DNA from 2 places in the Megamonas funiformis genome. Region 1 is predicted to be linked to the other one. Evidence: a T-box and tRNA genes for the amino acid it is inferred to sense, from the RefSeq annotation. Region 1 holds a T-box; the other holds one or more tRNA genes.
The links. The T-box of region 1 lies ahead of thrS (threonine--tRNA ligase). A T-box ahead of a tRNA ligase gene usually reads a tRNA of that ligase, here a tRNA-Thr.
Positions count from the first base shown of each region.

Region 2: it has a tRNA-Thr gene. The T-box ahead of thrS (threonine--tRNA ligase) is inferred to sense a tRNA for this amino acid. The anticodon was not compared.

Region 1 covers NZ_CP048627.1:763,711-769,424, forward strand. The annotation lists gene cobD (threonine-phosphate decarboxylase CobD) at 1-525, shown strand, start outside; gene GXM21_RS03760 (YdcF family protein) at 588-1,382, opposite strand; gene GXM21_RS03765 (DUF1349 domain-containing protein) at 1,397-2,014, opposite strand; T-box leader at 2,351-2,583, shown strand; gene thrS (threonine--tRNA ligase) at 2,625-4,538, shown strand; gene GXM21_RS03775 (dihydroorotase) at 4,601-5,714, opposite strand, start outside.
Region 2 covers NZ_CP048627.1:1,971,409-1,977,122, forward strand. The annotation lists gene GXM21_RS09950 (GTP-binding protein) at 1-54, opposite strand, end outside; gene panD (aspartate 1-decarboxylase) at 214-597, opposite strand; gene panC (pantoate--beta-alanine ligase) at 600-1,454, opposite strand; tRNA gene GXM21_RS09965 (tRNA-Thr) at 1,896-1,971, opposite strand; gene GXM21_RS09970 (LysR family transcriptional regulator) at 2,125-3,006, shown strand; gene GXM21_RS09975 (HAD family hydrolase) at 3,118-3,768, shown strand; gene GXM21_RS09980 (iron-containing alcohol dehydrogenase) at 3,787-4,974, shown strand; gene GXM21_RS09985 (radical SAM protein) at 4,991-5,714, shown strand, end outside.

The DNA.
Region 1 (5,714 bases):
ATGGATTTTATCAAAACAAGTGAAGCTTTTTCCGTACTTCCTTTAGTGGAAAAATATCATAATTTATTTGTATTGCATTCTTTGACTAAATTTTATGCATTACCAGGACTTCGCTTAGGTTTTGCAGCTACAGACCATGAAGTTTTAGACCCACTTTATCAGGCAAAAGACCCATGGAATGTGAATGCTTTAGCACAGATTGCAGGTATGGTAGCTTTAGAGGATAAAGTATATCAGCGTCGCAGTAGAACATATACAAGAACAGAGATAAATTATCTTTATGAAGAGCTGGAAACTTTTGATAAGTTGAAGGTATATGAGCCAACTGTTAATTTTATTTTAGTGAATATAGAAAAAACAAAGATGACAGCTAATGAGTTAAAAGCAAAATTATTATCATATGGCATAGCTATTCGCAATTGTGAAAACTATCCAGGATTAAATGAGTATTTCGTGCGTTTTGCAGTGCGAACTCGTGAAGAAAATGATGAATTAATTGATGCTTTAACAGAGATTTTAGCTTAAAAAAAGTGTCTACTAAATTATATTTTGCCATGAAGATAAAATATAATAAGTAGACACTTTCTTTATTTTGTAGCATAAAGCGAATTTGCCTGGCGTGTTTTGATATTTAAATGTTGATAGAGATATTGATAAGCACTATGAACTTCTTGTGGTATATCTACATGAGCGATAAAATCTTTACCTTGAGGACCATAACCGTTGATATTATCTGTAAGACGAGGAATTTCTCCCATGAGTAGCTCAATATATTTATCAATATTCCACATTTGCCAGATATTATTTTGTTCTAAACATAATTTATCATTTTGAACAGTGAAATGAACTTTATATGTAGCATAATTGATTAAAGTAGTATCACAAGGACAATATTTTCGAAAACCTGCGTCCATGCGATTTTGCATAGTAGCATCTTGCATAAAAATGATGGATTTTGGCTTTAAATCTAGATTTTTTAAAAGTTCTAGAGCATTAGTGATATTATTACCGCAGTTAGTAGATTTAGTTTCTAATAAACAATCTGTGATATTGTATTTGTTTTTTAAATAGAGAGCAAAGATTTCTGCTTCAGATTTAGTGGAGATATCTATATCGGCTAAAGATGATTGCATTTTTTGGCGGAGAGCTTCTGTAGTATGACCAGCACCGCCGACTAAAAGATAATTTTTAGCTATATTTTGTTGATGAGCTTTAGCAAATACATCAGTACCTTCAGGAATAGAACCACCGAATAAAATCAACAAATCGGCTTGATTTATTTTGTATTTTGCTTGTAATTCATCGGGAGATAGTGCAGTTAAATCTCTTTTAGCTAAAAAATCAATGAGAATATTTAAATTTTTGGCGATAAGTGTATTCATAAAATAACATTCCTTTAATAAGTAATATCTTCGTCAGGTTGTTGACCGTCGTGAGCTTGCCAAACACATTCTGTCATTTTGAAATCAGTAAATGTAGCTTTAAATGAAGAATTTTCTGGGCTACAAGCATAAATGCCAAATTGGATATCACCAGAAGCTTCCCAAAGATGACATATGCGCATTTGATTATAATTTATGCCATTAAGAGAATATTCTATGCGAAAATCGTCTTTTCGGCGACTCAATCTATACCAAATGGATTTTATAGAACTATTAATTACAGTTGTTGCCCAATCAGAATATCCTTTATTAGTAACAACACTACCCAAATGTTGAATATCTTCATTTTCATATTCAACGGAAGCTTTGAGCCAGTTTTCACTATCTAAATATAAGACGATGCCGCATTGGTCAAATCGGACTTTGCTATCAAAATCTGTCTTAACAGTAAATGAAAAGAATTCTTCACTTGTACTCATCTGTAGCACAGGAGCATTATCATTTCTGAAGTGATAATATGTTCTTTGCCATAAATCAGTATGAGGTGAAGTTATGATTTCGATTTTATCTTTAGTTATATTAAATGATAAAGGTTTACGAGTCCAATGTAGCTTATCTACATCAAAAAACATAGTAACATCTCATTTATTTTGGTGTATATATATTATTTTAATTTTATATATGTATCTTGTGAAGGCAAAAAAAACCGATAGGGAGAGAAACCTATCGGAGAGCAAAAACTTATATAACTTTATTGAGTTATGTATATAGTATAATCTGATTAGATTAAAATATGATTAAAGTACAGATTAAAAATAGATTAAATTTAAATTAAAATAAATATTATAATAAATAGATAATATCTTATAAGTATATTATTTTGATAGGAATTTTAGAAATGAGAAAAAAGAATAACTCTTGACATTGAGATACTGCTTTATTATAATGAAGACATCATAAAGATATATGTAAAAGTAATGCGAAAGACATGATTAAAGAATTATATGTTTACAGAGAGAGAAGTCGAGGCTGGAAACTTCTTAAGCATACTCTTTGATTACCACTTTCAAACTGCAAAGCTGAACTATAAATTTAGATTTATTTATTAAGTTTTGCCGGAGAAATTCCGTTATCATTTTTGAGTTGGTCATATTTTATGGCAAACAGGGTGGAACCGCGAACTACAAGCCTCGTCCCTAGTTTTGGGATGGAGGTTTTTTATTTTTTTAGGAGGTTAATAAAATGGCAAATATCACATTAAAAGATGGTGCTGTTCGTGAAGTAGCTGAAGGCACTACTGTTCTTGATTTTGTAAAATCCTTTAGTAATTCTTTAGCAAAAAAAGCTTTAGCTTGCAAAATTGATGGAGAAACTAAAGATTTAATGACTGTTATAGATGGAGATCATCAAGTAGAAATTTTAACTTTTGAAGATGAAGATGGTCGTTGGGCACTTCGTCATAGTGCTTCTCATATTTTAGCTCAAGCTGTAAAACGTCTTTATGGCGATAAAAATGTAAAACTTGCAATTGGTCCTGCAATTGACAATGGTTTTTACTATGATTTTGATATGGATCATCAGCTTAGCACTGAAGATTTAGCAAAAATCGAAAAAGAAATGAAAAAAATTGTTAAAGAAAATTTAGCAATTGTACGTAAAGAAGTTACTCGTCAGGAAGCACTTGATTTCTTCAATGCTGAAGGCGAAAGCTATAAAGTAGAATTAATTAATGATTTACCAGAAGATGCAATGATCACTATGTACAGCCAAGGTGAATTCACTGACCTTTGTGCAGGTCCACACGTAGTATCTACAGGTAAAGTAAAAGCTATTAAATTACAATCTGTTGCTGGTGCTTATTGGCGCGGTAGCGAAAAAAATAAAATGCTTCAACGTGTATATGGTACAGCATTTGAAAAACAAGCTGATTTAGATGCTTACTTAAAAATGCTTGAAGAAGCTGCTAAACGTGATCACCGCAAACTCGGTAAAGAACTCGATTTATTCAGCTTACATGAAGAAGGTCCAGGCTTCCCATTCTTCCATCCAAATGGTATGGTAATCAGAAACGAACTCATCAACTACTGGCGTGAAGTTCATCGTCAATTTGGTTATCAGGAAATTAAAACTCCAATGATTATGAATCGTAAACTTTGGGAAACTTCTGGTCATTGGGATCATTATAAAGAAAATATGTACTTCACAAAAATTGATGGTGAAGATTATGCAATTAAACCAATGAACTGCCCAGGTGGTATGCTTGTTTATTTAACACAGCAACACAGCTATCGTGATTTACCACTTCGCCTTGGTGAACTTGGTCTTGTACATCGTCATGAATTATCTGGTGCATTACATGGTTTAATGCGTGTACGTAACTTCACTCAAGATGATGCTCATATCTTTATGTTACCTAGCCAGATTGAAGATGAAATCCAAAGAGTTATTGACTTATTTGATAAAGTTTATAGCACATTTGGTTTAACTTATCATGCAGAACTCAGCACACGTCCTGAAGACTCCATGGGTTCTGATGAAGTTTGGGAAACTGCAACTAATGCACTTAGAAATGCACTTGAACATCGTGGTCTTAAATACGTTATCAACGAAGGCGATGGCGCTTTCTATGGTCCAAAAATCGACTTCCATTTAACTGACTCTATCGGTCGTACTTGGCAGTGTGGTACAATTCAGCTTGATATGTTAATGCCTGAAAAATTCGACCTCACTTATATCGGTGAAGATGGTCAGAAACATCGTCCAGTAATGATTCACCGTGTAGTATACGGAAGTATCGAACGCTTTATCGGTATTTTAATTGAAAACTATGCTGGTGCATTCCCAGTATGGCTCGCTCCTGTACAGGTTAAAATATTACCTATCAGCGATAAATATGTTGATTATGCTTATGAAATCAAACGCAAAATGTTTGACCTCGGCATTCGTGTAGAAGTTGATGACCGCAATGAAAAAATCGGTTACAAAATCCGTGAAGCTCAAGTTAAAAAAGTTCCATACAGCATTATCGTAGGTGAATCCGAATTAGAAAATAAAAATATTTCTGTTCGTAAACGTCGTGAAAAAGATACTGTTACTATGGATACTGATGAATTTATCAACAATCTTCTTGAAGAAATTAAAACAAAAGCTCAGTAATTAATAAAAATAAAAGCTCTTAATAATTTTTGCTATTAAGAGCTTTTTTATTTAAAATTTAATTATTTTATCCATTTACCACAAGCTTTATCTTGGCAGATTTTATTATTATCTACAACTAATTGACCACGTAAAAATGTTTTGATAGGCCAACCTTTGATTTTTCTACCAGCAAAAGCAGTTAGCGGTTGTTTGCTGTGAAGTTTTTCATTTTCAATAGTATCGACTTTATTCATATCAACAACTACAATATCGGCATCTTTACCAATCTCTAAATTACCTTTATTTGGTAAATTATAGATATCAGCTACATTTTTAGCCATGACTTTCACTAAGAAAGGTAAAGTGATATGACCATTATTTACTTCATTGAGCATTAATGGAAGCATAGTTTCTACACCGCACATGCCAGCAGGAATGGAGAATAAATCACCTTGTTTTTCACTGATGATATGTGGTGCATGGTCAGAAGCGATAAAATCTATAGTGCCATTTTTCAATCCTTGCCAAAGTGCAAGTCTATCTTCTTCATGTTTGATGACAGGATATACTTTCATCATTGGCCCTACACTATCATAATCTTTAGCAGATAAAAATAGATATTGTGGGCAAGTTTCAGCAGTTATATTTACACCATTAGCCTTTGCTTGAGCGACTGCTTCCATTCCCATTTTAGAAGTCAAATGAAGAATATGAAGTCTAGCACCAGTGGCTTTGGCAAGTAGACTAGCTGTTTGGATAGTCAAAGCTTCTGCTAGAGCTGGTCGAGATTGGATTAAAGCTTCGTAATCTTTTTTACCAGATTGTTGCAAGCGTTTAGTTAAAGTTTGAATTAATTCAATATTTTCAGCATGAATGGCGATTATTTTTCCTGTTTTTGCCATTTGTTCAAAAATTTCATAGACTTCACCGTCGCCAAGAGGTGGGATAATATCTTCATCTTTAGGATTGTAATTATAAATTAAAGCTTTTGTTTTGGCATTTATAGCATATCCCCAGAAGAATTTTACAGCACTAGCACCAGTTTCACAAAGTCTAGGTAAATCGCCAAGGTTGATTTCACCTAAAGAAAGACCCCAAATACCATAATCAGCAAAAGCTTTAGGAGCAAAATAATTTGCTTTTTGTAATAAATCTTGCTCATTTAAAACAGAAGGATTTGTATTGGGCATATCA
Region 2 (5,714 bases), 1.2 Mb from region 1:
AATTACAGAAGTTTTGCCCACAGATGGTGGCCCTGCTAAAGTTATTAATTTCACCAAAATCATCTCCATCATAAATTGCTAAATTTTATTATATAGCAATAAACTAAAAAAAAATAGGTTAAGCACTTTAGACTTTATTTTCATAAATCCATGCTCAACCTATTTTTACTTATTTTATAAAATTCTATTTTCTATTTAAAATAATATTATATATTAACCAATTTCGCCTTCAAGCTCTGTACCGCGTACTCTTACTGGTCGATTATGTTCATCAACCATGACTACATCAGGTACTAAATTTTGAGCTTCTTCTTTTGTCATCATAGCATAAGCAATAATAATAACTGTATCACCAACTTGTGCTTTACGTGCTGCTGCTCCATTTAAACAAATTACACCGCTACCACGTTTACCTGCAATTGTATAAGTTTCTAATCTAGCACCATTGTTATTATTTACTACTTGTACTCTTTCTCCTGGTAAAATACCTGCAAGCTCTAATAATTCCTCATCAATAGTGATGCTTCCCATATATTCTAAATTTGCTTGAGTTACTGTAGCACGATGAATTTTTCCATGAAACATATTATATAACATTATTATTTATCCTCCAAAATGACATTATCTATTAAACGAGTTGTACCAAATTTTACAGCTAAAGCTAATAATACTCTGCCTTCAATTTTATTTTCTACTGGTTTTAATCCTGGCAATTTATACATTTCTACATAATCAATTTGACTTGTTTTTTCAGTCTGTATAGTATCTTTTACTAAATTTAATATAGCTTCCACATCTCTTTGACCATTAGTAAATGCTTCTTTTGCTAAATTTAAACTCTTAGATAAAATCAACGCAGATTTTCTTTCTTCTGGAGATAAATAAGTATTTCTTGAACTTTTAGCAAGTCCATCAGCTTCACGAACGATAGGCATAATGCGAAGTTCTACATTGAAAAATAAATCATCAACCATACGGCGTAAAACTTCTGTTTGCTGAGCATCTTTTAAGCCAAAATATGCTCTATCTGCTCGAGATAAATTGAATAATTTACTAACTACTGTAGTAACTCCACGGAAATGAATAGGTCTTGTTCTACCACATAAAACTTTTGTGATATCACCTGTAACTTCTACCCATGTCATATCTTCATTAGGATATAAATCTTTATTTTTTGGTGCAAATACTACATCTGCTCCTGCATTTTGTGCCACTATGCAGTCATTTTCCAAAGTACGAGGATAGGCTTCATAATCTTCATTTGGCCCAAACTGAGTAGGATTTACAAACACACTGACGATTGTAATATCATTTTCTTTTGCTGAAGCATTAATAAGTGAAGCATGACCTTCATGCAATGCTCCCATAGTTGGTACCAAACCAATAGATTTGTTTTCCTTCTTAAAATTAGCGACTAATTCACGTAATTTAGCCACATCTTGACATAAAATCATTTTTTTCTTCTCCTTTAATGTTCTTATAACAAACAAAAAGAGACTATAATGAACTTACATAAAAGCACAAAAAAAGTACATCTCGACACGAAATGCACTTTCCCTATTGATTAAATATAATTGATTTGATTTCATAACAAAAAAATCCATCAACTATATTTTGTATTTAAAATTCTGCAAGTTCGTCTCGGTCATAGTGATCCAAGCGTCTTTTTTCTTTTTAAATTTTACCTTATTAAATTATTTTATTTAAAATTAAACAACTAAGATACAGTTCAAATTATTAATATATATTGATACTGTTCACTATTGTTTGTTACGAACCACATAATACCACAGAAAAAATTCAACTGCAAGTATTTAAATAAAAAAAGCTACTCATCATAATAATTATTATAAAGTAGCTTTTTGTTATAGTTTTAATTATATTATCTGTCAAAATGGAGCTGATAACAGGATTTGAACCTGCGACCCATGTATTACGAATACATTGCTCTACCAACTGAGCTATATCAGCATTAATTTTCTTTTATGATAAAATATTTTAAATTTATTGTCAATATTTGCTTCATATAATTATACAAAATATCAAATCTAGCTTATAATATAATCAAATATAAAGTATTCACATTAGAAATACTACCATTAGTTTGGATTTGGAGGCTTTTTTATGGAATTAAATCAACTAGAATATTTTGTTGCTCTAGCCCATATAAAAAACTTTACTAAAGCAGCAAAATCTCTGAATGTATCTCAGCCAGCACTTAGTCGTTCAATCAGTCGCTTAGAAAAAGATTTAAATATACCTCTTTTCATCAGAGATAGCCGTAAAGTAAATTTAACTCAATATGGTCAAACCTTTTTAACTTATGCTGAACGTATCTTGCAAGAATTAGAAACTGCCCGCCAAGATATAACTAATATGGCTGAACCAGATAGCGGAGTTGTAAATTTATCTTTTATGCACTCTTTAGGTGTATATCTTGTGCCAGAATTATTAAAAGAGTTTCGTAAAATCTATCCTAAAATACAATTTCGCCTTAGTCAAAATCATTCTTTCTTATTATCAAAACAATTATTCAAAGGAGAGTCCGATTTATGCCTTTGCAGTTCTCCGATAAATTCTGAAGGCATCGCTTGGGTTCCATTATTGACAGAAGAATTATTTATCATCGTTCCTTCAACTCACCCACTTGCTCATCGCAGTTCTATAAATATCACAGAAGTTGCTAGTGAACCATTTATTACTTTAAAACCAATGTATGGTTTACGCACTAAAACTGAACATATCTTTGAAGTAGCTTCTATTCGCCCTAAAATACGTTTTGAAGGTGATGAAATTGTTACTGTAGCTAGTTTAGTAGCAGCTAATTTAGGTGTTTCACTCGTGCCTAAAATTCCTGGAATGGAACATCTCGATATAAAATTCATTTCTGTAGATAATCCAAAATGCACTCGTGATATCGGTCTTGCATGGTATGCTAATAAACCTCTTTCCCTTGCTGCCCATCGTTTTCAAAATTTCATAATCGATAAATTTAACCATGAATAATCATAAATATATTTAAATATCCTTGCAGTTTTAGATTTTGAATGATATGCTAAGTTATTGTAAGTGTAAAATTACTTACAATATTAATATATAAAATGGAGGAGCACCTAATTGAAAGCAGTTATTTTTGATATGGACGGAGTCATAATCGATAGTGAATCCATTCATGCTGATATGAAAATACGCACTTTAACACATTTTGGTATCCCTTGTAGTATGGAAGATTGTGTAGCCTATGTTGGTCGTTCTGCCAAAGCATTTTTTACAGATTTTGCCAAATTTGCTACAACTCCCGTTTCTATTCAAGAAATGGTCGATTATAAACATCGCATTTATTTAGAATATATTCAAGAAAGTAATTCCATCTATCCTATTGATGGCGTTTTAGATTTACTTTATCAATTACACAGCGAAGGTATTCCTGTAGCTTTAGCTTCTTCTGCTGATAGAAAAGTTATCAATGCTGTTTTAATAAAATTCGGCTTAATGGATTGTTTTGAATATATTTTAAGTGGTGCAGAACTTCCTGCTAGCAAGCCAAACCCTGCAATTTATCAGTTAACAGCTAAAGCTTTAGGCTTTGCGCCAGCTGATTGCGTAGTAATTGAAGATGCTACTGCTGGTATTATGGCGGCTAAGGATGCTGGAGCTTATTGTATCGCATATGATAATCCAAATTCTGGCCCACAAGATTTATCTCGTGCTGATAAAATCGTTTCTTCATTATCTGATATAGTTGTTTCTGATATTCTTCAAAATTAATTTTGTTGAGGTTTTATTATGGAAAAATTTAAATTTTACTGTCCTACAGAAATTATTTTTGGCAAAGATAGTGAATTATCCACTGCTTCATTAATCAAAAAATACAATGGTCATAATGTATTAATAGTATATGGCGGTGGCTCAGTAAAACGTTCTGGACTACTTGATAAAATTTGTCAACAATTATCCAATGATAATTTATCTTATATGACCTTAGGTGGCGTTCAGCCAAATCCTATTGTTTGCTTTGTAAATGATGCTGTAAAAAAAGCATATCAAGCTAATATTGATTTTGTCTTAGCTATCGGTGGCGGTTCTGTCATCGATACAGCTAAAGCCATTGCACATGGTCTGAAATATCCACAAAATGATATTTGGGATATCTGGACAAAAAAAATAACCTTGACTAATACTACTCCTATGGGTAGCATTGTTACTTTAGCTGCTGCCGGTAGTGAAACAAGTGATTCTGCTGTTTTAACTAACGAACAAACAGGTCAAAAACGTGGTCTTAGTACGCCATTTAATCGTCCATGTTTTGCTATTATGAACCCTCAATTAACTTACAGTGCCCCAAATTATCAAAAAGCCTGTGGTATTGCCGATATTTTAATGCATACATTAGAACGTTATTTTGCCAAAGAACAAAATAATTATCTCACAGATTATATAGCTGAAGGTCTATTAAAAGATGTCATCGCGCAAGCTCCAATCATGATAAATGAGCCTACAAATTATATTGCTCATAGTGAAATTATGTATGCTGGTTCTTTGTCCCACAATGATATAACAGGTCTTGGTCGCACTAAAGATTTTAGTGTACATAAATTTGGTCATGAATTAAGTGCTAAATATAACGCTACTCATGGAGCCTCATTGACTGCTATTTGGTCATCATGGGCTAGATATATCTATCAAAAAGATATTCAGCGTTTTTGTCATCTAGGAAAAATCTTATTTAATATTGATACATTAAATAAAACTGATGAAACTATTGCCCTTGAAACTATCAAACATTTTGAAGACTTCTTCACTAGTCTAAACTTACCTATAAATATCAGCCAATTAGTAGGAAAAACATTAACTGATGAAGAATTGACTTATCTCACTTCAATGTGTACAGATAATAATACAAAAACCATCGGTAATTTTTCACCATTAAATTATCAAGACGTCTATGCTATTTTTAAATTAGCAAATCATTAAGTAAAAGGTGTTTTTTATGGATATGCAAAATTGTACACTTTGCCCTCGTTTATGCCATGTTGACCGCACTAAAAATTATGGTGTCTGTCATGCTAGTGATAAAGTGGAAATTGCTCTCGTATCCTTACATCAATGGGAAGAACCGTGCCTATCCGGAACAAATGGAGCAGGCACGGTTTTTTTCTCTCATTGTAATATGAGATGTATCTTCTGCCAAAATCACGAAATTAGCACTGAAGGTAAAGGATTTCCTGTAACTATTGAGCGTTTAGCTCAAATTTTTTTAGAACAACAAGCTCGTAATGCCCACTGTTTAGAATTAGTAACACCTACTCATTACGTTTTACAAATAATTGAAGCTCTAAAATTAGCCAAAAAACAAGGTCTATCTATTCCTGTAGTCTATAATACAAGTGGCTATGAACGAGTTGAAATCTTAGAAATGCTCAAAGACTATATTGATGTATTTTTACCCGATTTTAAATACTACTCACCAGATACAGCCAAAGAATTTTCCCATGCTCCCGATTATCCTCAAGTAGTCAAAGAAGCTATTGATAAAATGTTTGCACTTGTAGGTAAACCACAATTTAAAGATAATATCATGCAAAAAGGCGTCATCATTCGCCATTTAATCTTGCCATGGTATTATAAAGAAAGTATGGAAATCGTAAAATATATCTGGGAAAAATATCATGATGATGTTTATCTTAGCCTTATGAACCAATATACACCTATGT